Regions from separate parts of the Janthinobacterium sp. CG_23.3 genome, predicted to be linked through region 2. Evidence: predicted binding sites of a transcription regulator. Region 2 holds the regulator's gene; each other region holds the start of a gene.
The links. Region 2 encodes FNR, which switches genes on or off when oxygen is low (the NO sensors DNR and NnrR bind a similar motif). Its sites were predicted from a motif close to TTGATNNNNATCAA; they were not measured.

Region 1: the regulator FNR is predicted to act here: its motif matches at 4,406-4,419, upstream of ACFDR9_RS05720 (universal stress protein).
Region 3: the regulator FNR is predicted to act here: its motif matches at 1,397-1,410, upstream of ACFDR9_RS06455 (hemerythrin domain-containing protein).

The regions. Positions count from the first base shown of each region.
Region 1 covers NZ_JBJXIB010000013.1:26,513-36,571, forward strand. Annotated here, with positions in the region: gene hemP (hemin uptake protein HemP) at 61-261, opposite strand; gene ACFDR9_RS05705 (glycine zipper 2TM domain-containing protein) at 463-1,617, shown strand; gene ACFDR9_RS05710 (Crp/Fnr family transcriptional regulator) at 1,770-2,570, opposite strand; gene ACFDR9_RS05715 (response regulator) at 3,053-3,697, opposite strand; gene ACFDR9_RS05720 (universal stress protein) at 3,848-4,312, opposite strand; gene ACFDR9_RS05725 (protein phosphatase CheZ) at 4,789-5,622, shown strand; gene ACFDR9_RS05730 (chemotaxis protein CheA) at 5,622-7,511, shown strand; gene leuC (3-isopropylmalate dehydratase large subunit) at 7,745-9,148, shown strand; gene ACFDR9_RS05740 (entericidin A/B family lipoprotein) at 9,209-9,331, shown strand; gene leuD (3-isopropylmalate dehydratase small subunit) at 9,385-10,032, shown strand; gene leuB (3-isopropylmalate dehydrogenase) at 10,047-10,059, shown strand, end outside.
Region 2 covers NZ_JBJXIB010000018.1:20,634-30,692, reverse strand. Annotated here, with positions in the region: gene ACFDR9_RS07130 (cbb3-type cytochrome c oxidase subunit 3) at 1-112, shown strand, start outside; gene ccoP (cytochrome-c oxidase, cbb3-type subunit III) at 105-1,025, shown strand; gene ccoG (cytochrome c oxidase accessory protein CcoG) at 1,039-2,436, shown strand; gene ACFDR9_RS07115 (FixH family protein) at 2,454-2,978, shown strand; gene fnr (fumarate/nitrate reduction transcriptional regulator Fnr) at 3,051-3,812, opposite strand; gene ACFDR9_RS07105 (sigma-70 family RNA polymerase sigma factor) at 3,963-4,481, opposite strand; gene ACFDR9_RS07100 (DUF2892 domain-containing protein) at 4,468-4,692, opposite strand; gene ACFDR9_RS07095 (response regulator) at 4,998-8,471, shown strand; gene bluB (5,6-dimethylbenzimidazole synthase) at 8,580-9,233, opposite strand; gene ACFDR9_RS07085 (BON domain-containing protein) at 9,386-9,745, opposite strand; gene ACFDR9_RS07080 (sigma 54-interacting transcriptional regulator) at 9,964-10,059, opposite strand, start outside.
Region 3 covers NZ_JBJXIB010000016.1:4,766-14,824, forward strand. Annotated here, with positions in the region: gene ACFDR9_RS06450 (EAL domain-containing protein) at 1-1,285, opposite strand, end outside; gene ACFDR9_RS06455 (hemerythrin domain-containing protein) at 1,639-2,202, shown strand; gene ACFDR9_RS06460 (ParA family protein) at 2,222-2,992, opposite strand; gene ACFDR9_RS06465 (bacteriohemerythrin) at 3,156-3,617, opposite strand; gene ACFDR9_RS06470 (AMP nucleosidase) at 3,952-5,466, shown strand; gene eno (phosphopyruvate hydratase) at 5,580-6,863, opposite strand; gene pyk (pyruvate kinase) at 6,972-8,417, opposite strand; gene gap (type I glyceraldehyde-3-phosphate dehydrogenase) at 8,493-9,503, opposite strand; gene ppc (phosphoenolpyruvate carboxylase) at 9,570-10,059, opposite strand, start outside.

The DNA of each region.
Region 1 (10,059 bases), on a different contig from region 2:
TGTCGTGCGACCGCGCGGGATTGGCTGGCTGGGGTGGGCCGGCCGTTGGCCGGAAACTGCCTAGGCGGTGAGAATGAGCTTGTTCAATTGCGTCACGCGCAGGCGGTAGACCTTGCCGGCGTGCTCGATTTCGACTTCGCGGCGCTCCTCCAACAGCGCCGCGCTGGTAATGCGCCGCGCCGGCTGGGCCGGCTGCGCGCTCGACAGTGCCGCGGCTGGGTGGATAGAGGGGGTGGCGGTGGTGGATTTTTGGCTGTGCATGACTAACCTTCTTTATCTCAGTTGAGAATGATTCGTATTTGCATTATTGTTGAGCGTGGCTGAAAATGCAAGCTTTATTTGCTGCGGCAAGCGGTATAGGCAAGCCGCATTTGCGCGCCTATGTACGCCAGCGTACAGATTGCCCGGCGGCGAACGGATTAAGCTGGCTTTATTGACGGGTGGCAAGCACCGCCCGCTACCGTGCGTCCAGGCGCCCAACGATCCAAGGAGAACATCATCAAAACCCTTCCAAACTATTCGCGCACCCTGTGCGCCGTGCATTTCGCCATGTTGCCGCTGTTTGCCGTGGCGCTGAGCGCGCTGCCGCAACAGGCCCAAGCCCAGGCCCAGGCCCAGCAGTCGAGCCAGTACGACACGGCGGCGCCGCGCATCGAAGGCTTCAACGTCGACGAAGTGCGGCGTCTGGAACCGGGCGTCGAACTGAACTTCAGCCTGTACGGCACGCCGGGCGGCAGCGCCACCATCCGTATCGACGGCGCCCGCCGCAACCTGGTGCTTAACGAGGTGGACGCCGGCCTGTACGAAGGCACCTACACGCTCGGCAGACGCGATAGCATCGAGGCGCGCAGCCCCGTGACGGCGAATTTGCGCGTAGGCAACCTGGTCACCAGCGCCGTCCTCAGTGAGTCCTTGCTGAAGGGCGTGGGCCGCCACGGCGCCCGCCAGGACGCCATCGCCGACCTGAAAATCGAGCGCTTCGAGGTCCTGCCAAGCGACGACCTGCTTCCCGGCAGCGACTTGCAATTCACCGTGCGCGGCACGCCCGGCGCCAAGGCCGACATGACCATCGTCGGCACCAAGGGGGTGTTTTTCCTGCCCGAGGTGCGCGCCGGTGAATACGTCGGCACTTACACCATCAAGCGCCGCGACAACATCACGCCGGCCAGCGCGGTGGTGGCCAATTTGCGCCAGGGCCAGCGCGTCACCAGCGCCACGCTCAGGCAGCCGATGCTGGCCGCCCGCGCGGCGCCGCCGGTGCCACGGCCGGCGCCGGTGGTGTGCGCCAACTGCGCGACGGTCGAAGCGGTCAATGTGATCGAGGTGAACGGCGACGGCAGCTATCTGGGCACCATCGGCGGCGGTGTCGTCGGCGCCTTGCTCGGCAGCCAGGTCGGCGACGGCCGCGGCCGCACCGCGGCGCAAATCGCCGGCGCGCTGGGCGGCGCCTACGCCGGCCGTAACATCGAGCGCAATGTACGCAAGACCCAGCACTACGAGGTGGTGGTGCGGTTTGCCAACGGCGGCGCCCAGACGGTGGCGTTTGAAAACGATCCGTCTTACCGCGTCGGCGACAAGGTCCGGGTTGTCAACGGCACCCTGGCGCGCGAGCAGTAAAGCGGTCGCTGAAGCGCCCGGCGGGACAGTACGAAAAAAGGCCCGGTTGCAGCTTGCGCTGGCCGGGCCGAAGCTGGGGGTAAAACCGGTTCACATCAACTCACGCTGACACTTGATTACTGATCGACGCTGGCGTGCGCAACGGCGGCCAATTAAATGGTCGCCAACAATTGCACGGGGGCGGCCGGTTCGGCGCCGGCGCGCAGTTTCGCGGCCGCCAGTTGCTTGGCGCGCGAACGCGACGGCGGCAGGCGGCGCAGCGTTTTCAGCGCGTCGGGGTCCTTGATACCGATGGTGCGCTGGTCGACGCTGATCAGGCCGATTTCATTGAAGGCCGACAGCGTGCGGCTGACCGTTTCCAGGGTCAAGCCCAGGTAGCTGCCGATTTCGTGGCGCGTCATGCGCAGGTTGAACAACTTGCTCGAGTAGCCCATCTGGGCGAAGCGGTCGGCCAGCGACACCAGGAAGCGCGCCACCCGCGCCTCGGCGCTGAGGGCGCCGAGCATGCCGATCATCGCTTGTTCGCGCACCAGTTCGCGGCTCATCACGCCGTACATGACATTTTCCAGCTCGATATGGATGCGCCCCAGCGCCGTCAGTTTTTTGAACGGCAGCAGGATCAGGTCGCAGTCCGACAAGGCCACCGCCTCCGACGAATAATGCTTGGAATGGATGCCGTCGACGCCGAGCATGTCGCCCTTCATCGGGAAGCTCAGCACCTGCTCGTTGCCGAATTCGTCGATCAGCACGGTTTTCAGGAAACCCGAGTTGACGATGTAGAGCGTGTCGAAGGGCTGGCCGATGGTGTGGACGCGCTGGCCGGTCTTGAACTGCACGTGCTGGAACAGCAGCTCGTCGGCGGCGATCGAGCAGGCGGTTGAAATATGCAGCAAATCACAGACTTCCTTCAAATTCGACCACAGCCGCCCTTGGCGCTGGCGGCCCGCTTCCATCGACGAAGACTGCGCGGCCGACGACGAAGCGGGACGGATTTCAGACGTTTGCGTTGACAGCATGCTCATCTCCTGTTGACAGGTACATCAAATTTCAAATATCGGATTAGGGAAGCGCTCGCCTCGCTGAGCGTCCCGCTCCGACCGGTGCGGCGCGCCGTCTCCAAGTACGGCGGCGCCTGTCGATCAGAACCTGGACCACTCGTCAAGGTTCAGGGCGGCCCCAAACGGGATCGAGCGGCAGCGGCAGCGGGTCGGGCGGCGCGTCGCCTGGGCACAAACACCGTACAGACCACGTTGCGGCTCAATCCGCTGACGGCCTGTCGGGTAGGGGAGTAACCGGCCAGCAACTTGATTCGCTGATTTCAGTATGCCAACTAGGGTGCTTGATTGATATCAGCAGGCGCTGAATATGGCGGTAGGAGGTGGCGCGCTCGCTGTAGGATTGTTCCTACTGCGAACTGGCCGGGCGACCGCGTGGGTCAGGTTTTGAAAGGCGACAGCAGACGGTGGGCAACGGCGTACTGGACCATCTCGGACAGGGAACTCATGCCCATTTTTTGCATGATGCGGGTCTTGTGCGTGCTCACCGTTTTCACGCTCAGGTGCAAGTTGTTGGCGATCTCGGTGATCGACTTGCCGGCCACCAGCAGGGAAAAGACCTCGAATTCCCGGTCCGACAACTGTTTGTGCAGCAAGCTCTCATTCGGCATCATGATGTTGAGCACCAGTTGCTCCGCCACCTCGGCGCTGATGTAGGGCTGCCCCGAGGCGACCTTGCGGATCGCCCCGACCAGCTGGGTGCCGGCGCTCTCCTTGGTCAGGTAGCCCTGTGCGCCGGCGCGGATCGCCCGCACCGCGTACTGCTCCTCCTCGTGCATGGTGAGAATGAGGATGGCCAGCTTGGGCGCCTCGCTTTTGATCTGGCGGATCAGGTCGACGCCGCTGCGCCCCGGCATCGACAGGTCGAGCAGCAGCAGGTCGAAGCCGCCCTGGCGCACGTGGCCAAGGACTTCGAAACCGTCGATCGCTTCGCCAACGATATCAATGTCGGGCGCGCCGTCGAGTATGCGTTTCAAACCCTCACGCATGATGGTGTGGTCGTCGGCAATGACAATTCGTATCATAGGGAAATGGTTAGGTGCCCGGCCGGCATTGCTGGCCGCTGCAAGAGGTTAAACTGAAATAAGGAGGCGAATATACTATAGTTTTTAGTTAGTTTGCTATTTCCTTAAGTGATGCCGCGAATAACGCCGGCGCATACCGGCGCCGCGCGTTCAGGTCGACGGTTCCTTGATCAGGCGGTGTACCAGCACCGGCAGCGTGGTATGCGACAGCACCTTGTTGGTGACGCTGCCGAGCAACAATTGTCCCCAGCCGCTGCGCCCGTGCGAGCCCATGAAAATCAGGTCGCAGTCGCACTGCTTGGCCACGTCGACGATTTTCAGCGCCGCGCTGTCGGAAAACGCCGTCAGGCCGGCGCTTTTCAGGCCGCGTTTGGCGGCCGCGTCGTGGATGGGCTGCAAGTGCTCGGCGCCGGCCTTGCTCATGGCGGCGCGGTATTCCTCTTCGCTCGGATAGCTCGGCGGAATGATCTCGATGTATACCGGGTATTGGTATTCCGGCGCCACGTACAGCGCCAGGATGTCGGCGTGCATTTGCTCGGCGAACGCGACGCCGGCGCAGGCCGTCATGTTCGAGACGGCGGAGCCGTCGGTCGCAATCAGAATTTTCTTATACATGGCCATCTCCTTGATCAGCTTGACCGCGGCCGCAGGCGGCGCGGCCTGTCTTCATTGTAGACGCGAATGCGATCATTGTCCGACCGCAAAGACTTGATATTTATCAATGCTATCGACGCTTTTTCGCCAGCCGTGCCGGTCAGGCCACGCTTTGCGCCGCCGCGGGGCGTTTTGGCGGCGCTTTTTACAAAAAGGCGGGCATTTGTTGCCCGGTGCGTGTTTTGCTTCTCTATCCGATGTTAGTATTTCAAAATGCAACTGCTGACGGGCGATTCCGTCGCGCCGAGGTCCTTGCGCTGGCGCGCGGCGGCCGAAACAGCGGATTCACATTGAACAAGCAGCCAGCGCCCTGCTACACTCGCGTAAACGCTGTTATATTGCCGGAAGTCATCTTAATCGGAAGAATTCCAGGTATAAGTCTGTGATACGCAACGTGTAGGCGACACATTTTTACAAATTATGGAGAAGCAGGGACTATGACCAACGCCGCTGATGATTTCGACGCACTATTCGATGAAGTGTCCGCGCAAACCACTGCGCCGAAACCTGCTCCAACCCCCACACCAGCCCCCGCCGCGTCCGCCGACGACGATTTCGATGCCCTGTTCGACTCGGTAGCGGCGAGCGTGCCGGCGCCCGCCGCGGCCGCGGCCGTGGCGCCGGCGTCCGTCGCCGCCGCGGCGGAAGCGCCGGCTGGCGCCGATGACGCCGCCGACAAACCGATGTTCGAGCGCCTCGGCGGCATCGTCCGCCTGTTGCACGATTCGCTGCGCGAGCTTGGCTACGACAAGGCCCTGACCGAGGCCTCGTCGCAGATCGTCGACGCCCAGGACCGCCTGGAATACGTCGCCAGCCTTACCGAGCAGGCCGCCAACAAGGTCCTCAACACCCTCGACGACGGCATGCCGGCGCAGGACGCGCTGTCGAAAAAGGCCAAGGACATGGACGGGCGCTGGACCGCGCTGTTCGCCGGCAAGCTCAGCCTGGATGAATTCAAGACCCTGGCCGGCGACTCGAAACAGTTTGCCCAAACCGTGACCGAGGCCACCGAGGCGGAAAAGGCGCGCTTGCTGGAAATCATGATGGCGCAGGACTTCCAGGACATCACCGGGCAGTTGATCAAGAAGGTCGTGATGATCACCAAGACGGTGGAGCACGAACTGGCAGAGTTGTTGCGCGACAACGCGCCGCCGGCCATGCGTGAGAAACTGGCGCACAAGCCGGTGGTGTTGATGCAGGGTCCATCGGTGCCGTCGGCGGCGCTGGACCAAGACAATGTCGATGATCTTCTTGCTGACCTGGGATTCTAATGGACGATATGCTCAAGGATTTTGTCGTTGAAGCGATGGATCTTGCGGTTAACGTTGAAGAGCATTTACTGTGCCTTGAGCGCGACCCCGACAACAAGGAAACGTTGAACGCGGTGTTTCGCTCCTTCCATACCATTAAGGGCGGCGCCGGCTTCATGAACCTGCCGGCGCTGGTGGCGGCCTGCCACCTGACCGAAAACCTGTTCGACGCGCTGCGCACCGGCGCCGCGCCGGTGACGCCGATCGCCATCGAGGCGGCGTTGCAGGCGTCCGGCTTTGTTGCCGACCAGCTCACCGAGCTGGCCAACGGCAACGCGCCGGAGAGTCTGCCGGCGATGCCGGCCGAACTCGAACTGATCCTGACCAACGCCATTGAAGGCAAGGCGATGGCGCCCAAGGCGGCCGCGGCCGCTCCGGCCGCCGCGCCCGCGCCCGCGCCCGTCGCCGCCGCCGCGCCGGTGCCGGTTGGCGCCGACGGCCTGGACTGGGAAGCGATGTATGTCGCGGTGATCCCCGAAGGCAGTTACGTGCCGGCCGTCGCGGCGGCAGCCGCAGCGGCGCCGGCCGCCAGCGCCGCCGTCGCCGAGCCGGTGGCCGCCGCGCCCGCGGCGGCGGCAGCGGCCCCGGCCGCCAAAGCCGGCGGCAAGAACTGGGACGGTGTCGACCTCCGCGAGGAACGCGCCGAGGTGCGCACCGCCGCGCCGGTCAAGGAAGACAGCATCCGCGTCGACGCCGTCAAGCTCGACGCCCTGCTGGAAGTGGCCGGCGAGTCGGTGCAGGCCGCCAACCAGGCCGCCGTGCTGCTCGAACGCCTGCTGCAATTCAAATTCGAAGGGCAGGCCGCGACGCTGATGGCAACGCTGGCCGAGACGCTGGAGCGGGCCTCGCGCTACTCCACCGAATTGCAACGCGCCACGCTGGCCACGCGCATGCAGCCGGTCGGGCGCCTGTTCCAGAAATTCCCGCGCCTGGTGCGCGAGTTGGCCAAGGACCTGGGCAAGGACGTCGAACTGACCATCGAGGGCGCCGAAACCGAAGTCGACCGCGTTGTCGTCGACAGCCTGTACGACCCGCTGGTGCACATGTTGCGCAACGCGCTGGACCATGGCGTCGAGACGCCGGAAGAACGCGCCGCCGCCGGCAAGCCGGTCAAGTCCTACATCTCGCTCAAGGCCTGGCAGGAAGCCAACAGCGTGATGATCGTGCTGCAGGACGACGGCAAGGGCATGGACCCGGCCAAGCTGCGCAAGAAAGCCACCGAGAAGGGCCTGATCAGCGAATCGGCCCAGTTGTCCAACGACGAATCGTTCCAGCTGGTGTTCCTGCCGGGCTTCTCGACCAAGGACGTCGCCTCCAGCGTCTCCGGTCGCGGGGTCGGCATGGACGTGGTGAAAACCGCGGTCGAGAAGAACCGCGGCGCGATCCACATCGACTCGGCGCTCGGCGTCGGCACCAAGTTCTCGATCCGCCTGCCGATCGAGCTGTCGATCGTGCCGACGATGCTGGTATCGACCTCGGGCGCCGCGCTGGCGCTGCCGATGGCGGTGGTGCAACGGGTCGTCGAATTGCCGGAAACCTTCATGGAAGTGGGCGGTTTCCCGGTGCTCAAGGACCAGGGCCGGCCGCTGCCGGTGCGCTCGCTGGCCGGCGCGCTGGGCTACGAGTTGTGCAGCGAACGGGTGGGCATTGTTGTGGCGGCGCCACAACCGTACATTCTCGCGGTCGAGGCCGTCGACGGCACCGCCGACCTGGTCATCAAGCCGATGACCGCGATCGCGGTCGAGGGCATTACCGGCACCGCCCGCTCGGCCGAGGGCGAGTTGGTCCTAGTGGTCGGACTATCGTTTCTGATGGACGGGTGCAGGGGAAGTGTACGTATGGCGGCCTAGACCGGACCGCCGCAACAGACACAGTGCCTGCCTCACCCGCGGGCATTTTTTTTGGGCCGTCCCGCCGCGGGACGGCTCGACTCACTTGGCAATGTTTGTCATGGATTGTGTATCGAAACCGAATTTCGTATCGCCATACCGGGCCGCGGCCCGGCCCCGGTTTTGCATTGCACAAAATATGGCATAATCATTGTGGATTACTCACTACAGGCTGTGGCTACGCCGCATAAATCATAATGAAGACGCTTTACGACAAACTTTGGGAATCCCACGTTGTGCGGGCCGAGGATGACGGCACGACAATTCTGTACATCGACCGGCACCTGGTGCACGAGGTCACCAGCCCGCAAGCGTTCGACGGCTTGCGTGCGGCCGGACGGCAACCGTGGCGCGTCTCGGCCAACCTGGCCGTGGCCGACCACAACGTGCCGACCACCGGCCGCGCCGGCGGCATCGCCGACCCGGTCTCGCGGCTGCAGGTCGAGACGCTCGACGCCAACGCCAAGCGCTACGGGCTGACCTATTTCAACATGAACGACAAGCGCCAGGGCATCGTCCACGTGATCGGGCCGGAGCAGGGCGCGACCCTGCCGGGCATGACGGTGGTCTGCGGCGACTCGCACACGTCGACCCACGGCGCCTTCGGCTGCCTGGCGCACGGCATCGGCACCTCCGAGGTCGAGCACGTGCTGGCCACGCAGACGCTGCTGGCGAAGAAATCCAAGGCGATGCTGGTGCAGGTCGACGGCGCGTTGCCGGCCGGCGTCACCGCCAAGGACGTCGTGCTGGCCATCATCGGCAAGATCGGCACCGCCGGCGGCACCGGCTACGCGATGGAGTTCGGCGGCTCGACCATCCGCGCGTTGTCAATGGAAGGTCGCATGACGGTTTGCAACATGGCGATCGAGGCGGGCGCGCGCGCCGGCATGGTCGGCGTCGACGACACCACTATCCACTACGTCAAGGGCCGGCCGCTGTCGCCGGTCGGACCGCACTGGGACCGCGCGGTCGACTACTGGCGCACCTTGCACTCGGACGCCGGCGCCCGCTTCGACCTGGTGGTCACGCTCAACGCCGCCGACATCAAGCCGCAGGTCAGCTGGGGCACCTCGCCCGAGATGGTGGTGGCGGTCGACGGCCGCGTGCCGGACCCGGAACTGGAAAAAGATCCGGTGCGCCGCGACGCGATGGAAAAGGCGCTGCTGTATATGGCTTTGCAGCCAAACATGGCGATCGAGGACATCCGCATCGACAAGGTCTTCATCGGCTCCTGCACCAATTCGCGCATCGAAGATTTACGCGCCGCCGCCGCCGTGGTGCGCGGCAAGTACCGCGCCTCCAACGTCGCGCTGGCGATGGTGGTGCCGGGTTCCGGGCTGGTCAAGGACCAGGCCGAGCGCGAGGGCCTGGACCAGATCTTCAAGGACGCCGGCTTCGAATGGCGCGACCCGGGCTGCTCGATGTGCCTGGCGATGAACGCCGACCGGCTGGAGCCGGGCGAGCGCTGCGCCTCGACCTCGAACCGCAATTTCGAGGGACGGCAAGGGCAGGGCGGACGCACCCATCTGGTGTCGCCGGCGATGGCGGCCGCGGCCGGTATCGCCGGGCATTTCGTCGACGTGCGCAAGCTGCGATGACGGCGGCCGCGCTGGTCGCGGCGGCCGCTTATACCAAGATCACCCTCAAGCGAGAATAAGATGAAGAAACTCATTGCGCTATGCGTTACCGCCCTTATTTTGACCGGTTGTAATACCATGTCGGGCTTCGGTAAAGACGTTCAAAAGGTCGGGCAAGCCGTTGAAGGCGCCGGCAAAAAATAACACGCGATGCGGCGGGCCTGACGGTCCGCCCGTCAGCACACTGCAGAGCAACCATGGACAAATTTACGCAATACGAAGGGCTGGTGGCCCCGCTTGACCGCGCCAACGTCGACACCGACGCCATCATCCCGAAACAGTTCCTGAAGTCGATCCACCGCAGCGGCTTCGGCCCCAACCTGTTCGACGAGTGGCGCTACCTCGACCACGGCGAGCCGGGCCAGGACAACAGCCGCCGCCCGCTGAACCCGGAGTTCGTACTCAACGAGGCGCGCTACCAGGGCGCCTCGATCCTGCTCACGCGCAAGAACTTCGGTTGCGGCTCCTCGCGCGAACACGCGCCGTGGGCGCTCGACCAGTACGGTTTTCGCGCGATCATCGCGTCGAGCTTCGCCGATATCTTCTTCAACAATTGCTACAAGAGCGGCCTGCTGCCGATCGTCTTGCCGGAAGCGCAGATCGACCATCTGTTTAACGAAGTCAAAGCCTTCCCCGGCTACAAGCTGGTGGTGGACCTCGAACAGCAGTGCGTAAGGACCAGCAACGGCAGCGTCTCCTATCCGTTTCACATCGACGCCTTCCGCAAGTATTGCCTGATGAATGGACTGGACGATATCGGCCTGACGCTGCGCCACGCCGACGCCATCCATAGCTTCGAGGAGCGCCATCTGGCCAGTCAACCGTGGTTGGCGAACGTTATCTAACTTGATCGAATAATATGAAAATTGCAA
Region 2 (10,059 bases):
CCTGTGGTGGACCTTCGTGACCCGGCGCAGCAGCGACTTCGACAGCGCCGCGCAACTGCCGTTCGCCGACGACGCCGCCGACATCGTCGTGGGGGAGGGCGGCCATGTCTGACTTCACCAGCGGTTTCTGGAACATCTACATCGTCGTGCTGTCGCTGCTGGGCATCTTCGGCTGCGGCGTGCTGCTGTACTCGCAGTCGACCCACAAGGTCGGCGCGCTGAAGGACCACGACGGCCCGGTCGGTACCACCGGCCACATCTGGGACGAGGACTTGACCGAGCTGAACACGCCGATGCCGCGCTGGTGGATGTGGTTGTTCTACATCACCATCGTGTTCGCGCTGGCCTACCTGTTCCTCTACCCGGGCCTGGGCACCTACGCCGGCAAGCTGGGCTGGAAGTCCAGCGGCCAGTACCAGGGCGAGCTGGACAAGGCCGACGCCGACTACGGCCCCCTGTTCAAGCAATTCCTCGGACAGGACCTGAAGACGGTGGCGGCCAACCCGACCGCGCACGCCGTCGGCGAGCGGCTGTTCCTGACCTACTGCGCGCAATGCCACGGCTCGGACGCGCGCGGCAACAAGGGCTTTCCGAACCTGACCGACAAGGATTGGTTGTACGGCGGCACGCCGGAGATCATCAAGACCACCATCCTGCACGGGCGCAACGGCCAGATGCCGCCGATGGGCGCGGCGCTGGGCAGCGACAAGGACGTGGAAAACGTCGCCCACTACGTGCTGAGCCTGTCCGGCTCGACCGCCGACCCGATCAAGGTGGTGTTCGGCAAAAACAAGTTCGGCGCCTGCATGGCCTGCCACAACGCCGGCGGCACCGGCAACCAGGCGCTGGGCGCGCCCAACCTGAGCGACAAGATCTGGCTGTACGGCGGCAGCGCCGACACCGTCATGGAAACCATCCGCAAGGGCCGCAGCAACGCCATGCCGGCGTTCGACGACTTCCTCGGCGAGGCCAAGGTACATGTGCTGGCATCGTACGTGTGGAGCCTGTCGAACCCGCAACCTTGATAGGCGAGCAGCCATGAGCGATCCCGCCCCCCAAGTGATCAAGATGTACGCGGCCCGCGAGGAGATTTATCCGCGCGAGGCGAAGGGCCGCTATGCCAGCCTGCGCTGGGTCTGCGTCTGGCTGACCCAGCTGATGTTCTACGGCTTGCCGTGGCTCAGCTGGAACGGCCGCCAGGCCCTGCTGTTCGACCTCGGCACGCGCAAGTTCTATATCCTCGGCGTGGTGCTGTGGCCGCAGGACTTCATCTACCTGGCGGCGCTGCTGATCATCTGCGCCTACCTGCTGTTCCTGGTGACGGCGATCGCCGGGCGGGTCTGGTGCGGCTTCGCCTGCCCGCAAACGGTGTACACCGAAATCTTCCTGTGGATCGAGCGCCGCATCGAGGGCACGCGCAGCGCCCGCATGCTGCTCGACAAGCAGGGGCCGTCGCTGCGCAAGGCGGCCAAGAAAACCGCCAAGCACCTGGCCTGGGGCGCGGTGGCGCTGTGGACCGGCTTCACCTTCGTCGGCTATTTCACGCCCATCCACACGCTGGCGCACGAGGTGGCCACGCTCAGCTTCGGGCCGTGGGAATGGTTCTGGGTGCTGTTCTACGCGCTGGCCACCTACGGCAACGCCGGCTGGCTGCGCGAGCAGGTCTGCAAATACATGTGCCCGTACGCCCGCTTCCAGAGCGCGATGTTCGACCAGGACACGCTGATCATCACCTACGACGTCAAGCGCGGCGAGCCGCGCGGCGCGCTCAACAAGAAGGCCACGCCGGCCGTCGCCGCCAAGACGGGCGACTGTATCGACTGCACCCTGTGCGTGCAGGTGTGCCCGACCGGCATCGACATCCGCCAGGGCCTGCAGTACGAATGCATCGGCTGCGCCGCCTGCGTCGACGCCTGCAACACGGTGATGGACAAGATCGACCGCCCGCGCGGCCTGATCCGCTACAGCACCGACCACGCGCTGGCCAACAATTTCAGCGTCGAGCAGATCCGCCAGCGCGCGCTGCGCCCGCGCGTGCTGATCTACACGGCGATCCTGGCCGTCATCACCGCCGCCGTGGTCGGCTCGCTGGCGCTGCGCACGCCGCTCAAGCTGGACGTGATCCGCGACCGCGGCGCGATGGGGCGCGAAGTCGAGGACGGCATGGTCGAAAACGTCTACCGCCTGCAGATCATGAACACCGCGGAGACGCCGCACCGCTACAAGGTGAAGGTGTCGGGCCTGCCGAGCCTGGCGCTGGTCACGCCCGACGAGGTCAGCGTCGGCGCCACCGAAACGCTGGCGCTGCCGGTGCGCCTGCGCGCCGCCCACGGCGCCGGGGCCAAGGGTTCCAACCAGATCGCCATCGAGTTGACGGCGCTCGACGACCCAAGCCTGCACGTGATGGAAAAAGCGGTGTTCTTTGTGCCGCGCTAAGCAATAAAGGAGAAACCATGTCGAACGTATTGCCATTGCGCCCCCTGGCGCCGGCCGAACGCCCCTGGTACACGCACCGCTGGCCGTGGTTGCTGATGCTCGGCCCCTTCATCGTCATAGTGGCCGGCAGCTACACCGGCTACCTGGCGTTTTCGCGCCAGGACGCGCTGGTGGTGGGCGACTACTACAAGAAGGGCAAGGCGATCAACCAGGACTTGCGGCGCGACCGCGCGGCCAGCGCGCTGGGGCTGACGGCGGCGCTGCGCTACGACGCCGCCAACGCCGTGCTGGTGGGCAAGATCGACAGCCACGGCCTGCCCTACAGCGCGCCGCTGCTGCTGCACCTGGCCCATGCGACGCAACCGGAGAAGGACATCAAACTGGCGGTCCAGCCCGACGCGCAAGGCAACTTCAGCGCGCCGCTGGCGCTGTTCGAGCGCAGCCGCTGGCAAGTGCTGGCGGAAAACGCCCGGCGCGACTGGCGCCTGGATGGCAGTTGGACCTGGCCGACGCAGCGCGCCGTGGCGCTGCGCAGCGATTGATGGGATTGCCGCAGGTCGGTTAGCCCAGCTCCGTTACACGGCGTGGGCCAGCCGACCGGCGTCGCCGGCGGCTTAGGCGCAAGCCTCCGGCGTACCGGCGGTAATCGCCTTCAGCATGGCCGGATTAAGGATTTCAATTTCGCGGTTGCTGACGCGCAGCCAGCCTTCCTTCTTAAACTTCGACAACAGCCGGCTGATGCTCTCGATGGTCAGCCCCAGGTAGTTGCCGATTTCCTCGCGCGACATGCGCAGCTGGAACGTGACGCTCGAATAGCCGCGCGCCTCGTAGCGCGAGCCCAGGTTGACGATGAAGGCGGCGAAGCGCTGGGTCGCCTGCATATTACCCAGCAACAGCATGACGCTTTGCTCGCGCGTGATCTCCTGGCTCATCATGCGGTGGAAATGGCGCAGCAGCGTCGGCATCTCGCCGAGCAGCTGTTCAAGGCTGGAAAACGGGATTTCGCACACCTCGCTGTCTTCCAGCGCCACCGCGTTGCAATGGTGGCGGTCGGCGCTGATCGCGTCCATGCCGAGCAGCTCGCCGGCCATCTGGAAGCCGGTGATCTGCTCCTCGCCGCCGGCGTTGATCTGGTAGGTCTTGAAATGGCCGAGGCGGATCGCGTACAGGTTGACGAACGGGTCGCCGATGCGGAACAGCGTGGCGCCGCGCGGCACCTTGCGGCGCCGGCCGATGATCTGGTCGAGCCGGTCCATATCGCCCATGTCCAGGCCCATCGGCAGGCACAACTGGTGCATGCTGCAGGTGGAGCAGCGCGCGCGCAACACCTCCACGGGAACGCGGGGCAGGGTCAGGGCGGGCAGTTCTGTGAGCATAGCGGGATATACCTATTCGGAGGCTGTCATGGAGTTTATCGCATCCCGACGTTACCAAGTGGCAATAGCCCACTAAACGACCCGGGGTTGGTCGATTTAATTATATGGCAACTACGCCGGGGCGGCCGCTCCCGACGCCAGGCGCCCGCCTCAGCCCACCAGATACTCGCGCGCCAGCAGCCGGGCGCAGTGCAGCCGGCTCTTGGCGGCGGCCGCCGTCAGGCCGAGCAGGGCGGCGATTTCGGCGATGCTCAGCTCGGCGAAATCGCGCAACAGGATCATGTGCAGATAATCGGCCGGCAGCGATTCGAGCGCGTTCACCAGGTCCAGCCGCAGGCCGGCCGTGTCCTGCGCGGCCAGCCAGCGTTCGGCGCGCTCGTCGTCGTAGGGAGCGTGGCGCAGCGCCAGACGGGCCAGCTTGCGGCACTCGTGCCGCACCACCTTGAACAACCAGCCGGAGAACGCCGCCAGCAGGCGCACCGAGCCGAGCCGGCGCGACAGCACCAACAAGGCCTCCTGGACGGCGTCGTCGACGTCGCTGAGCAGGCAGGAGCGCCGGGCGTAGCGGCGGATGTCGGGCTGGCACAGCCGCAGCAACTGCGCCAGCGCGGCGGGATCGCCGCCGTGGGCGGCGTCCAGCACCGGTCGGTGTTGCTCAGCGAGCGTCATCGGCGCGGCCGGCGCGGTCCAGGCGGCGCCCGAGCAGCGCGCACATCGGACAGAAACCGAACAGCCCGGAGGCGACGAGGCCGGCGCCGCCGAGCGCGAGGCCGACGCCGGCCGCGCCGCCAAGCGCGAGCACGCCGAAGGCGATCGCCAGCAGGCCGGCGACGGCGCGCAAGAGCCGCTCCCAACCCGGTACATTTTTCATATAGAACATATTTTTCCCTTTCGACGGTGGCGAGGACATCCCTCGGCTACTAAGAGGCGGGCCGCGGCGGTTTCGATTCGCCGAAAGAAAAATATACTGGCGCCGCGCCATTCTACCCGCTGGCGCGGCGCCCGGCATCGCGAGCCGCGGGCCGATCCGCGGCAGCGCCTTCGGCGAGGCGGTCGGCCGGCGGCGGTGGCGCCGGTGATCCTGGCGGCCGCCGCGCGGCAGGGTAGTGCTTGCTAAGTATCCTTATTGATAGCACAATTCCCGGGCGGCCTGAATGCCCGCGCGGGCGTCCATAAAGGAAAGCAATGAAGCCACTCGGGATCAAAGCGAAAGTCGCCCTGGCAACGAGCCTGACGTCGATTCTCATGATCGCGCTGGTCACCGTGGCCCAGATGCAGCGCATGCGCGAGGACTTCACCGGGGTCTTGCTGGCGCAGCAGAACGCGCTGGTGCGCAGTACCGCGACCGAACTCGACGACAAGTTGCAGATCCTCCTCGACGTCGTCGGCGCCAGCGCCAGGCAGCAGCCGCCCGAGCTGATGGATTCGCCGGAGAAGCTCAGGGCCCACTACGCGACGCGGGCGGTGCTGACGCTGTTCGACGACGTGCTGGTGCTCGACGCCCGCGGCCGCCTGATCGCCGACGTGCCGGCGGTGCCGGGACGGGCCGGCACGGACGCCTCCGACCGGGCCTTTTTCAAAACCGTGCTGCGCACGCGCCGGCCGATGATCGCCGAACCGGTGCTCGGCAAGACCAGCAAGCAACCCATCGTGCAATTCGTCGCCCCGGTGCTGGACGCGCGCGGCGAAGTGGTCGGCATGCTGATCGGCGTGCTGCGCCTGTACAAGGACAACGTGCTGGGCCGGCTGCGCAGCGCCAAGGTCGGCAAGAGCGGCTATTACTTCGCCATCACGCGCGGCGCGGTGCCGCTGTACGTGCTACACCCGGACGCCAGCCGGCTGCTGCAGCCGCGCGCGGCCAACGCCAACGCGCTCACCACGCGCGCGCTGAAGGAGGACGGGGCGGACTCGGCGGTCAGCAGCAACAGCCAGGGCGTGGCAATGATCTACAGTTTCAAGACGCTGAAGTCGGCCGACTGGACGCTGGGCGCCGCGTTGCCGCTGCGCGACGCCTTCGAGCCGCTCGACGGCGCCTTGTACCGGCTGGCGGCGTGGAGCGCCTTCGCCTCGCTGCTGGCGGCCGCCGCGCTCGGCTGGCTGACGCTGCGCCTGCTGTCGCCGCTGGTGCGGCTGCGCGACGCCATCCGCGGCCTGCGCGCCGACGCCAGCCAGTTCGTGCCGATCGGCGTGGCCAAGCACGACGAAATCGGCGAGCTGACGATGGCCTTCAACGAGTTGATGAGCGCGCGGCAGGCGGCCGACGCGCGCCTGCAAAGCCTGATCGAATTCGCGCCGAACGCGATGGTCGTCGTCGGCGCCGACGGCCGCGTCGAAACCTTCAACCGCCAGGCCGAGCGCTACTTCGGCTACCGCCGCGACGAGATCGTCGGCCAGGCGGTGGAAACGCTGATGCCGGCGCGCTACCGGGCCCGCCACGCCAACGCCCGCAAGGGCTTCCTCGACACCCGCCTGAGCGCCGAGCCGCGCGTGATGGGGCGCGGCCAGGCGCTGTTCGGCCTGCGCCGGGACGGCAGCGAATTCCCGCTCGAGGTCAGCCTGAGCGCGGTGCAAACCGACCAGGGCACCAAGGTGCTGGCGGTGATCGCCGAAATCGCCGAGCGGCTGCGCCTGCAGGTCGAGGTGCAGGCCCGCGCCGCCGAACTGGTGGACGAGCGCGACCGCGCCGAGGCGGCGAACCGGGCGAAAAGCGATTTCGTCGCCAACATGAGCCATGAAATCCGCACCCCGCTGAACGCCGTGCTGGGCATGGCCTACCTGCTGGGCAACACCGCGCTGACCGCCGAGCAGCGCAAATACCTGACCATGGTGCGGGTTTCGGGGCAGTCGCTGCTGGGGATCCTCAACGATGTGCTCGACTATTCGAAGATCGAAGCGCGGCGCATGGAACTGGCGCCGGTCGAGTTCGACCTCGACGAGGTGATGAACACGCTGGCGACGACGATGACGATGAACGCCGGCGACAAGGAGCTGGAACTGGCGATCGGCGTCGACGCCGACGTGCCGCGGCGCCTGCGCGGCGACGCGCTGCGGCTGCAGCAAATCCTGGTCAACCTGGCCGGCAACGCCATCAAGTTCACGCCGCTGGGCGAGGTGCTGGTCGGGGTCAGCCTGGAGCGGCGCGACGCGGCCGGCGCGCGGCTGCGCTTCGAGGTGCGCGACACCGGCATCGGCATGAGCGCGGCGCAGCAGGCGCAATTGTTCACCGCCTTTTCGCAGGGCGACGAGAGCATCACGCGGCGCTTCGGCGGCACCGGGCTGGGGTTGGCGATCAGCAAGCACCTGATCCGCTTGATGGGCGGCGAAATCGCCTTCGACAGCGCCGAGGGCGGCGGCAGCAACTTCTGGTTCAGCCTGCCGTTCGAGGTGCTGCGCGAGCAGGAGGGCGCGCGCCGCAAGCCGGCGCTGGGCCAGTTGCGCCTGCTGGTGGCGGACGACAACCGCACCAGCCGCGAACTGATCGGCAAGCTGATCCACGCCTGGGGCTGGGAGGTCGACGAGGTCGACTCCGGCGCGGCCGCGCTGGCGCTGTACCGGCGCCGCCAGGCCGAGCGCGCGCCGTACGACGTCGTGCTGGCCGACTGGCACATGCCGGAGATGGACGGCCTGGCCACGGCGAAGGCGATCCGCCAGGCCGCGTCCGGCCAGAAGCAGCCGATCGTGGTGATGGTCAACGCCTTCGCCCGCAACCGCCTGGAGGAAATCTCCAGCGCCGCCGAGGCCGACGTGGTGCTGATGAAGCCGATCACCGGCTCGAGCCTGTTCGACGCGCTGCACCAGGCGCTGACGACGCCGGACGGCGGCGACGAGCAGATGATCTTGAACCGCAACCTGGGCCAGCACCTGCGCGGCGTGCACTTCCTGCTGGTCGAGGACAACCTGCTGAACCAGGCGGTGGCGCGCGGCATCCTCGAGCACATGGGCGCGACGCTGGACGTGGTCGGCGACGGCCTGCAGGCGGTCGAGCGGCTGCGCGCCGAGGCGCAGCGATACCACATCGTGCTGATGGACATGCAGATGCCGGTGATGGACGGCTTCAGCGCGACCCACCTGATCCGCACCGAACTGCGCCTGACGCTGCCGGTGATCGCCATGACGGCGGGGGTGCTGGCGTCGGAGCGCGAACGCTGCATCAGCGCCGGCATCAGCGACTTCATCGCCAAGCCGGTGGTGGTCGAGGAAATGCTGGAGGTGATCGACCGCAACTTGCCGGGCCGGGCGGCGACCGCGCCGGCCGTGGCCGCCATCGCCGCGCCGGCGCCGGCGCCGAAGCCGGAGCCGGACGAACAGGTATTCTCGATGGCGCCGTTGATGCGCGTGCTGGGACGCGACGCCAAGGGCCGCGGCATCCTGCGCAAGATGGTGGCTGAAGCGCTGGGCAACGGCATGGCGCCGCTGCGGCAGGCCGAACTGGCGGTGCGCGAAGGCCGCTGCGACGACGCCGCGCGCACGCTGCACAGCCTGCGCGGCGCGGTCGGCACGCTCGGCACGAAGCGCCTGATCAGCGCCTCGCTGGAAGCCGAACGCGCCATCGCCGGGCAGCGCCACGCCGAGGTCGCTGCCCTGCTGGCGCTGGCCGGCGCCGAACTGGAGTTGGTGCTGGCGCACGCCAGAGCCTGGCTCGACGGCTTGCCGGAGTAGCGCCGGCCGTCACACCCTCAGGGTTTGCCCCCGGGTACCGCCCTTGGTTTTCAGCGTTTCCGCGCCGAAGCCGCCTAACTTACAGGCCCCAAGGTTGGCCCGGATGTTTCACGTGGAACGTTGGCCCCAGGTGTTTTCGTAGACCAGCTCGCCGATCGCGCGGCGCGTGTCCCAGCCCTCGGTTTCCAGCATCGGCGCCGGGTAAAACTCGGCGACCGGGGCGATGCACAGGATCGCGATCGGTTTGCTGCCTTCGGGCATGTGGCACAGCGCCCGCAGTTGCGCCGGATCGAACAGCGACACCCACCCCAGGCCGATGCCCTCGGCGCGCGCGGCCAGCCACATGTTTTGAATCGCGCAGGAGGCCGACGCCAGGTCCATCTCCGGCATCGTGCGGCGGCCGAACACGTATTGCTCGCGCTGGTCGGTCAGGCCGACCACCAGCAGTTCGGCGCACGACAGGATGCCCTCGACCTTGAGCTTCATGAAGTCCTCGGCGCGCTGCCCCAGCGCCTCGGCGGTGAGGATGCGCTCGGCCTCGACGTGGGCGTGGATGCGCTCGCGCAAGGCGCGCTCGCCGACGCGCAGGAAGCGCCACGGTTGCATGAAGCCGACGCTGGGCGCCATGTGGGCCGCGCCGATCAGGCGCTCCAACTGGCCGGGCGCCAGCGCCTCGGCGCTGAAGTGGCGCATATCGCGGCGCTCGCGGATGGCGCGGTAGACCGCGGCGATTTCTGCAGGCGTGAATTGGTTCGGCGTCATGCTGGGCCTTGTGGCGTGGGGACGGGACGAATTCTAGTGCATCGGCGCCGCCCCCCTATCTTTGCCACGAAAATAAAAACCCCCGTCGCTCGGCAGCGCGACGGGGGTTGGGTACTACCGGGCGCGGCCTGGCCGCGGCCCGACCGCGGCGCTTAGCCGGCGGCTTTGACTTTCAAGTCGTTTTTGACTTCCTTGACGCCGGCGACCGAGGCCACCAATTGGACGACGCGGTCGCCGGCTTCGGCGCTAGGCACGTCGCCTTGCAGCATGACGACGCCTTTTTTGGCGCTGACGCTGATCGGCAGGCCGGCCAGTTGCGCGTCCGCGCTCAGGGCCGCTTTGGCCGAGGCGGTGATGGCTTCATCGGTCACTGCTGCGTTGGCGGCGAGCAGGGTCGCCTTCGCAGGAGCGGCTTGTTCCGCGTCCGCTGCGTAGGAAGCTGTGATCGATGCGCCCGACAGCAGGACGACGGCAACGAAGTTGTTCAGCAGTTTCGATTTTTGCATGGTCATGGTAAATCCTCTCGTATGTGGTTGAAGCAACACTGTTTGAAGCGTCACACCAAGACATATAGCAATCGCCGTGCCAGCTATTTAAATCGCTTATAAATCAATGACTTAGTATTTCACCCCGGCGACGGCCGCCGCCGCGGCGGGTTTTACGCCGCTTTTTGTCGCCTGGCAGCGACAACATTTCCACCCGTATCGCCAAGTCGTTGATTTTACAGCGCTTATTTCTGTCGTTCGTCGGCGACAAGCTCGGCGTCGGCCCTGAACAGGCTCGGCGTGAGTTCGTATTTTTGCAGCAGGCGGTAAAACTCGGTGCG
Region 3 (10,059 bases), on a different contig from region 2:
TGGCGTAGCCGACCCAGGCCATGCGGTAGCCGCCGACGTCGACGGCGATGCGGCAGATGCGCTCGACCAGCGCCGCTTCGTTGCCCTCGCGGATCAAGGCCTCGTTGCAGCGGCTGAGCAGTTGTAACGCGCGGTTCGAGCGCACCAGCGCCAGCTCGGCGTGCTTGCGCGCCGAGATGTCGCGAAAATGCACCGCCAGCCCCTCGTCGGACGGATAGGCGTGGCCCTCCAGCCAGCGCGCCAGCGGCGCGTAGTATTCGACGAACTCGACCGCGCAGTTGTCGCGCAGCGCCCGGTGGTATGCGCCATACGAAACGCCGCCGACGGCCTCCCGGAACTCTTCCCACGCCACCTTGCCAAGCAGTTCGCCGCGACTGCGCTGCAGCAGCAGCTCGGCCTGCCGGTTCAGATAGGTGAAGCGCCACGCGTGGTCGAACGTGAAAAAGGCGTCGGTGATGCTTTCGAGCGTGGTGGTCAGGCGCGCGGCGAGGCGGTTGGCGCGCTCCTCGGCGCGCTTCTGGCCGCTGATGTCCTGCATCGCGCCGCGCACCCGCGTGATGACGCCGCCGTCGCCGCGCACGGCCTGGCCGAGCGCGCGCACCCACAGCCGGCGGCCGCCGGCGCTGACCACCTCCAGCTCCTCGTCGTAGGGCAGCCCCACTTGCGCGCAGCCCTCGAAGGCGGCGCGCAGCCGGGCGCGCGACTCCGGTACGCACAGGCCGATCGCCTGCTCGAAGCTGGGCGGCGGCCCCGGCGCCATATCAAACAGCGCGTAGATTTCCTCGGACCAGACCACCTGCCGCGAGGGCAGCTCCACTTCCCAGCCGCCCAGGTGGGCGATGCGCCCGGCGATGTGCACCAGCGCCTCGTTCTGGCGCAGCGTGCGCTGGCCGAGCTTGGATTCGGTGACGTCGTGTAGCGAGCCGGCGAGCAGGCGCTGGCCGCGCGCGTCCGTCTCCAAGCGGCCGCGCGCGTACAGGTGGCGCTGCTCGCCGTCCGGGCGCACGATGCGGTGCTCGCGGTTCAGCGCGGGGCCGCCGCGCAGTACGTCGGCGAACGCCTGGGCCAGGTCCGCGCGGTCGTCGGCGTGGACAAAGGCCAGGAAATCGTCGAGCGCGCGCGGAAAGCGCGACGGCGCGAGCGCCAGGATGCGACCGGCCTCGTCGGACCAGTGCTGGAAGGCGCCGGACGCCCGCATCTGCCAGTGGCCAAGGTAAAAGACCGGCTCGCCCTGCGGCAGTGAGGCCGCCGGCGGGCCTTGGGTGGAAAGATCCGACGATGCCATGGCGGGATTCGACCTCAGATGTTGAACAAGTTGGTTGAACGCTGAAATTGATTCCTTCCCAGTGTAGCAACTTCCCGTTTGCCGCACACGACATTCTCGCGGCATTGGCCGTTTACCAACGTCAACAACGGGACGCCGCCAGGCCGTCACAACATTACCGAGAAATAATTTGTATTGCAAACATTTGTAAGCAATTGTAACTGCGCCGGATGCGCCGGGATCGCAGGCGTAAGGTAATACGCGTTCGCATTAATTACCACAATGCTTTTTTGCGCACGTCGGACGCCTCGCCGCGGCGCGCAAATCCACGCCGAAGCGCAGGTCCCGGGGCACGTTGCAATGAAGGAAAAATCATGCTGACTGCCACCTATGCCCTGATGACCCTGTCGATCGAACAAAAAAGGGAGCGCAATTTCATCTCGCGCTTTCGCCACTACCTGCAGGTGAACGCCGGCGCGCCCCAGAAAATGGACCCGGTGCGGCTGGCCAACCAGCTCGACGAACTGACCCGTTTCGCCGAAATGCGCCACCAGCGCAAAGTCGAAGGCTGCCTGATGCCGGCCTTGCGCCAGGCGACCCACGACGCCGACACGCTGCTGGCGGACTTGGAGACGCTCAACCGGATCGGCCGCCACACGCTGGGCTCGGCGCGGCGGCGCCTGCGCTTGGCCTTTGCCGAGAGCGCGACGCATGTCAAGATGCTGTGTTTTACCCTGGAGCGCTACTGCGAGAACTTGCTGGAGCGCCTGGCGAAGGAAGAGCAGGAATTGCTGCCGCTGGCGCAGCGCGTCATCTCCAGCGAGCAATGGTTCGCCATCGGCACCACGTTCCTGTCGTACGACGCGGCGCAAAACGAGCGCCGGCGCAAATCCACGCTGCCGCGGCTGCGCTGGCACTCGCGCCCGCCGGCGTCGTAAGCGGCCGCGTAGCGCTTATTCAAGCCGCCTGCAACTCCGCATACAGCGCCAGAAATTCCTGGCTCATCTTATGGCGCGCGTCCAGATGCACCATGGGCAGGTTGCGGTCGTGCGACTCGCGTATCCTCACCGAGCTGGACAGCTTGTTCTCGAACACCGGCAAGCCCTCCGCCTTGAGTTCGTCGACCAGGCGCTGCGGCAGGCGCGCGCGCGGCTGGAACTGGTTCACCACGATGCCTTCGATTTCCAGCCGCGGATTATGGTCGGCCTTGATCTCGGCGACATTGGCGACCAGGGTGTAGAGCGCCTGGCGCGAAAAATCGTCGCAGTCGAACGGAATCAGGCAACGGTCGGCCGCGATCAGCGCCGACTGGGTGAAGAAATTGTAGGCCGGCGGCGTATCGACGAAAATTTCGTCATAATCATTGGCCAGTTCGTTGAGGGTGTCGCGCAGCTTGTAGATCTTGTGGCGCGACTCGAGTTTCGATTGCAACTCGCCGATTTCCGGGTGCGCCACCATGATCGACAGGTTCTCGAACGGCGTCGCGTGGACGAAGCTGGCCGCCGCCTTCGGGAACATCGTGAACGCCAGCATCTGCTCGAAATACGCCGCCATGGTCGGCGCCGTCTCGCGCGCCGCGTCGCCCAGCAGGTAGCGGCTCGAATTGCACTGCGGATCAATATCGATCAAAAGCGTCCTTTTCCCCTGGTGCGCCGCGATGGCGGCGAGGTTCACGGCGATGGTCGATTTGCCGACCCCGCCCTTTTGATTGAAGATCACACGTTTCATGGCATTCCAAGAAGATGATTGATTGCACGATTCTAGCAGAGTGCTGCGGTGCAGCAACGCGCTGCACCGTTCGCCAGATGTAAAAAGTGCAATATCACAACAACAATGCGCCGGCCGAGCCGTGTTTCCAACGCTCCGGCGCGCCGGAACGGGCGCCGACGCCCTATTCGAGCATGTTCAGCTTGAGCTGGCGCGACAACTCGGTGCGCAACAGCACGTCCGGCGGCGGCGCATGGTGGGTGCCGCTCATTTCCAGTCCCACCGCCAGGGCCAGGTCCATGCTCGACAGGTGCCCCAGGAACCAGCGCGGCAGGAAGCGCACGACGTCGCGCCCGGCCGCCGTCTCCCCTTGCAGCACGTCCGACTCGGCGTAACGCAAGCCGGCCATGACCCGCGCGTGCTGTTCGGCATGCTGGCGCCGGCCCGGAAAGCGGATCTTCTCCATCAGTCCCTCTTCCTCCCGGAAGTCTTGCTCGAGCGTGTCGATCAGGTCCAGGTAGGCCGCCGCGAATTGCTCGTCCGGCGCCGCGTCCAGGCGTTCGATCTGCCCAAGCAGGGCGCGGTGCGCCCGGTCCATCGCCGGCACCCCCAAGGCCATGTCTTCCGACCATCTGACTGTCTGCATTGCATCCCCCTTTTTTGCTTCGGTCTGGTTGCCGGCGCCGCTGCGCCGGCGCCAACATCCCCCAGTGTGGGCGTTGGCGCGTCCGAAATCCTTGATTGAAGTCAAAAATGGGGAAGCGAACTGAGGAACTTCAAAAGCGGCATCGCGATCCACCGCGTTTTTCTCCTCCTTGAGCGAGATCAAAGAATATCGGGCGTGGGCGACCACACTGGACTGGTACTGGCTACGGGACTGGCACGCGCCGCTTACTTCATTAGCAAACGTTGCCGCACGCAATCTTCGGCGCTGCCTTACAATAAAGGTGAACCGAGCCTTAACCTACAGGAGCCACCCATTGCATACGCCAGCCTTCATTGCATCGACCCGCTTCAACGATCCGCGCCTGGCGCTGGAACAGGTTCAAGCCATTTACCGCAGCAGCATCGAGCACCTGCGCGACGCGCTGCAGCGTTTCGTCGGCGGCGAGGACCTGAACGGGCGCACGCGCGCCTGCTATCCCTTCGTGCGCATCCAAACCGACACCGTGGCGCGCGCCGACTCGCGCCTGGCGTACGGCTTCGTGGCCGGCCCGGGCGTCTTTGAAACCACCGTCACGCGCCCCGACCTGTTCGCCGACTACTACTTGCAGCAGTTCACGCTGCTGCTGAAGAACCACAGCCGCGACCAGAACGTGCAACTGGAAGTGGGGGTGAGCGCGCAGCCGATCCCGGTGCACTTCTCGTTCGCCGAGCACGACCACATCGAGGGCAATATGTCGCCCGAGCGGCGCATGGCGATGCGCGACATGTTCGACCTGCCGGACCTGGCGGCGATGGACGACGGCATCGCCAACGGCACCATGGAAATCGCGCCTGGCGCGGCCCAGCCGCTGGCGCTGTTCACGGCGCCGCGGGTCGACTACTCGCTGCAACGCCTGCGCCACTACAGCGGCACCGCGCCGCAGCACTTCCAGAACTACATCCTGTTTACCAACTACCAGTTTTACATCGACGAATTCGTGCGCCTGGGGCACGAGATGATGGGCCGGCCGGTCGATCCGCTGGCCGAAAGCGAGGACGACGGCTACATCGCCTTCGTCGAGCCGGGCAACGTCACCACGCGGCGCGCCGGTTGCGCCGTCGACCCCGAGGACGCCTTCGGCGCGGCGCCGCCACGGCTGCCGCAGATGCCGGCCTACCACCTGGTGCGCGCCGACGGCAGCGGCATCACGATGGTCAACATCGGCGTCGGCCCGGCCAACGCCAAAACCATCACCGACCACATCGCCGTGCTGCGCCCGCACGCCTGGCTCATGTTGGGCCACTGCGCCGGCCTGCGCAACACCCAGAACCTGGGCGACTACGTGCTGGCCCACGCCTACGTGCGCGAAGACCACGTGCTCGACGAGGATTTGCCGCTGTGGGTGCCGATCCCGCCGCTGGCCGAGGTGCAGCAGGCGCTGGAGGCGGCCGTGGCCGAGGTGACGCAGCTGACCGGTTACGATTTGAAGCGCATCATGCGCACCGGCACCGTGGCCAGCACCGACAACCGCAACTGGGAATTGCTGCCGCATCGCACGCCGGAGCGGCGCTTCAGCCAGAGCCGGGCGATTGCGCTGGACATGGAAAGCGCGACCATCGCCGCCAACGGTTTCCGCTTCAGGGTGCCGTACGGCACGCTGCTGTGCGTCAGCGACAAGCCGCTGCACGGCGAGATCAAGCTGCCGGGCATGGCCAACCACTTCTACCGCGAGCGCGTCGACCAGCATTTGCGCATTGGGATCCGGGCGCTGGCGCTGCTGCGCCAGCAAGGCATCGACCAGCTGCACAGCCGTAAGCTGCGCAGCTTCGCCGAGGTGGCGTTCCAGTAGCGGTTTGGTGGCGGAATAAAAAACCAAGGGCGTCAAACCGGGGTCGGACCTGAAGCTCCGACCCCGGCTCGACGCCCTTGGTGTATTTTGGCGCCGTCGGCGCCTTGATGCCGTTACGACTTGATGTTGAAGGCGTCGCGGCCGGCGTACGAGGTGGCGATGCCCAGTTCTTCTTCGATGCGCAGCAGCTGGTTGTACTTGGCCATGCGGTCCGAACGCGACATCGAGCCGGTTTTGATTTGCAGCGCGTTGGTGCCGACGGCGATGTCGGCGATGGTCGAGTCTTCCGTCTCGCCGGAGCGGTGCGAAATGACGGCGGTGTAACCGGCGCGCTTGGCCATTTCAATCGCGGCGAAAGTTTCGGTCAAGGTGCCGATCTGGTTGATCTTGATCAGGATCGAGTTGGCGATGCCCTTCTGGATGCCCTCTTTCAGGATCGTCGTGTTGGTCACGAACAGGTCGTCGCCGACCAGTTGCACCTTCTTGCCCAGCGCTTCGGTCAGAATCGCCCAGCCTTCCCAGTCGCCTTCGGCCATCGCGTCTTCGATCGAGATGATCGGGTACTTGTCGCACCAGCTCGCCAACAACGCGGTGAAGCCGGTTGCCGTCAGGCTCAGGCCCTCGCCTTCCAGTTCATACTTACCGTTCTTGTAGAACTCGCTGGCGGCGCAGTCCAGGCCCAGCGCGATCTGCGTGCCCGGCTGGTAGCCGGCTTCCTCGATCGCCTGGATGATCAGCTTGATGGCTTCCTCGTGGCTGGCCACCGACGGCGCGAAACCGCCCTCGTCGCCGACCGCCGTGGTCAAGCCCTTTTTCTGCAAGATCTTCTTGAGCGTGTGGAACACCTCGGCGCCGTAGCGAATCGCCTCCTTGAAGGTGGGCGCGCCGACCGGGATAATCATGAACTCTTGAATATCGAGGTTGTTGTCGGCGTGCGCGCCACCGTTGATGACGTTCATCATCGGCACAGGCATGCGCATCTCGGCGGAGCCGCCGAAATAGCGGTACAAGGGCAGCCCGGCTTCCTGCGCGGCCGCCTTGGCGACTGCCATCGACACGGCCAGCATGGCGTTGGCGCCCAGGTTGCTCTTGTTGTCGGTGTTGTCCAGGTCGATCAGCATGCGGTCCAGGAAAGCTTGTTCGTGCGCTTCCAGGCCGGTGACGACGTCGGCGATGACGGTGTTGATGTTTTCAACGGCCTTCAGCACGCCCTTGCCGAAATAGCGCTTCGGGTCGCCGTCGCGCAGCTCGATCGCTTCGCGCGAACCGGTCGACGCGCCCGACGGCACGGCCGCCCGGCCGGTGGCGCCGGATTCGAGCAACACGTCGCATTCCACGGTCGGATTGCCGCGCGAGTCGATGATTTCACGGCCGGTCACTTCTACGATAACGCTCATTGTTCTGTACTCCAGTGTAATTCGTTGATTATATGGTTGCTTCTTTTTTAGGCCGGATCACGCCTTGCCAATCCGGCCCACGGTACTCATATGCGGCGGCACTTTAACTCAGTGCTGGCCGATCTTCGTAATTTTAAGCGAATTGGTGCCGCCCACCTGGCCCATCGGCTCGCCCCAGGTCATGACGACGGTGTCGCCGCGCTCGACCAGGCGGTGTTCCAGCAGCAGGTCTTCGGCCGCTTTCAGCACCGCGTCGCGGTCGTTCGATTGGATCAGGTTCAGCGTGCTGACGTTGCGATACAGCGCCAGCTTGCGCTGGGTCGACACGCTTTGGGTCAGCGCGACGATCGGCACGTCGATATGGTGGCGGCTCATCCACAGCGCCGTCGAACCGGACTCGGTCAGCGTGGCGATCGCTTTCACGCGCAAATGGTGCGCCGTGAACAGCGCGCCGTAGGCGATCGACTGGTCGATGCGGGTAAACGTCATGTTCAAGAAGTCGGCGTCGAGCTTGCAGCTGTCCCATTTTTCCGCGTCCAGGCAGATCGCGGCCATCGCCTCCACCGTTTCAACCGGATACCGGCCGGACGCCGTTTCGGCCGAGGTCATGACGGCGTCGGTGCCGTCCAGCACGGCGTTGGCGACGTCGGACACTTCGGCGCGGGTCGGCACGGCGTTGACGATCATCGACTCCATCATTTGCGTGGCGGTGATGGCCAGCTTGTTGGACGCGCGCGCCATCTTGATCATGCGCTTTTGCAGCGCCGGCACGGCCGCGTTGCCCACTTCCACCGCCAAATCGCCGCGCGCGACCATGATGCCGTCGGACGCGTCGAGGATTTCCTGCAGCGCGGGAATCGCCTCGGCGCGCTCGATCTTGGCGATCATCAAAGGCTTGTGGTCGTACTGTTCGCCGGCGATGTTGGCCAGCTGGCGCGCCATCACCATGTCGGTGGCGTTTTTCGGGAAGGAAATGGCCAGGTAGTCGGCCTGGAAGCTCATCGCCGTCTTGATGTCTTCCATGTCTTTCGCCGTCAGCGCCGGCGCGGTCAGGCCGCCGCCCTGGCGGTTGATGCCCTTGTTGTTCGACAGCTCGCCGCCGATGCGCACGGTGCAGTGGATGGCGCTGCCGATGATCTTGTCGACGACCATCACGATCAAGCCGTCGTTGAGCAAGAGCACGTCGGCGTTCTTCAGGTCGCGCGGCAGTTCCTTGTAGTCGAGGCCGACGCGTTCCTGGTTGCCCAGTTCGCCGTTTTCGCCCCACTTGGCGTCGAGGATGAACTTGTCGCCGTTTTCCAGCTGGATCTTATTGTTTTCGAACTTGCCGACGCGGATCTTCGGACCCTGCATGTCGGCCATGATGGCCACTTCGCGGCCGCAATAGGCCGCCGCCTCGCGCACCATGGCGGCGCGGTCGATGTGGTCCTGCGCCTTGCCGTGCGAAAAGTTCAAGCGCACGACGTTGACGCCGGCCTTGAACATCTTGATGAGGGTTTGCAGGTCGTTGGACGCCGGTCCGACGGTGGCTACAATTTTTGTCGCGCGTTGCATAGGGCTTTGCATGGCTTTAGCGGCACGGGCCAGGGCTGGCGTGCCGTCCTTTCTGTAGATGGTGGAGTGGCGGGTTTATTGCGCTGCCATCAAGGCAACGGTGGTGTCGAGCATGCGGTTCGAGAAACCCCATTCGTTGTCGTACCACGACGATACTTTCACCAGGCGGCCCGATACCTTGGTCAGCGTCGAATCGAAATTCGACGACGCCGGGTTGTGGTTGAAGTCGATCGACACCAGCGGCTCGGTCTGGTAGGTCAGAATGCCCTTCAGTTCGCCTTCCGAGGCGGCCTTCAGCAGCGCGTTGACTTCGTCGACGGTGGTGTCGCGCTTGGCGATGAAGGACAGGTCGACCAGCGACACGTTGATGGTCGGCACGCGAATGGCGAAACCGTCCAGCTTGCCGTTCAACTCGGGCAGCACCAGGCCGACCGCGGCGGCGGCGCCGGTCTTGGTCGGGATCATGCTCATCGTGGCCGAACGGGCGCGGCGCAGGTCTTCGTGCATCACGTCGGACAGCACCTGGTCGTTGGTGTAGGCGTGGATGGTGGTCATCAGGCCGGTTTCGATGCCGATGGCGTCGTTGAGCGGCTTGACCAGCGGCGCCAGGCAATTCGTGGTGCAGGAGGCGTTCGAGATGACGGTGTCGGACGCTTTCAACACGGCGTGGTTGACGCCGTAGACGATGGTGGCGTCGACGTCCTTGCCACCCGGCGCCGAAATGATCACTTTCTTGGCGCCGCCGACCAGATGAGCCGAGGCCTTTTCCTTGGTGGTGAAAAAACCGGTGCACTCGAGCACGACGTCCACGCCCAGCTCGCCCCACGGGATTTCCGCGGGATTGCGCTGCGCGAACACGCGGATGGTGTCGCCGTTGACGATCATGTTGTCGCCTTCGACCGTGACGGTGCCGGGGAACTTGCCGTGCGCCGTGTCGTAGCGCGTCAGGTGGGCGTTCGACTTGGCGTCGCCCAGGTCGTTGATGGCGACGATCTGGATGTCTTGCCGCTTGCCGCCTTCGTAGAATGCGCGCAAGACATTGCGGCCGATGCGGCCATAACCGTTGATTGCAACTTTGATCGTCATGCTGTCTCCTATATATCTATTGTTAAGGCGCTGATACGCCGCTGGCTTTCATTGCATTGCTAACTACTAGCCGCTGTTGCGCAGGCCGGCGGCGATGCCGTTGATCGACAAATGGATGCCGGTGCGGGCCTTGTCGTCCTGGCGCCCGTCGCGGAAGCGCTGCAGCAACTCGACCTGCAAGTGGTTTAGCGGATCGATGTAGGGGAAGCGGTGGCGGATCGAGCGCTGCATCAGCGGATTGGCCTGCTGCAGTTCCTCTTGCCCGGTGATGAGCTTGAGCGCGTCCAGCGTGCGCGTGTGCTCGGCGCGGATGCGCTCGAAAATCGCTACGCGCAGCGCCGCGTCCTTGACCAGCGCCGCGTACTTGCCGGCGATGGCGATGTCGCTCTTGGCCAACACCATGTCCATGTTCGACAGCAGCGAGGTGAAGAACGGCCAGTCGCGGTACATTTCGCGCAGCAGCGCCGGGCCGTCGGCCGGATGCGCCGCCAGGTAATGCCGCACCGCCGAACCGAAGCCGTACCAGCCCGGCAGCATCAGGCGGCACTGGGCCCAA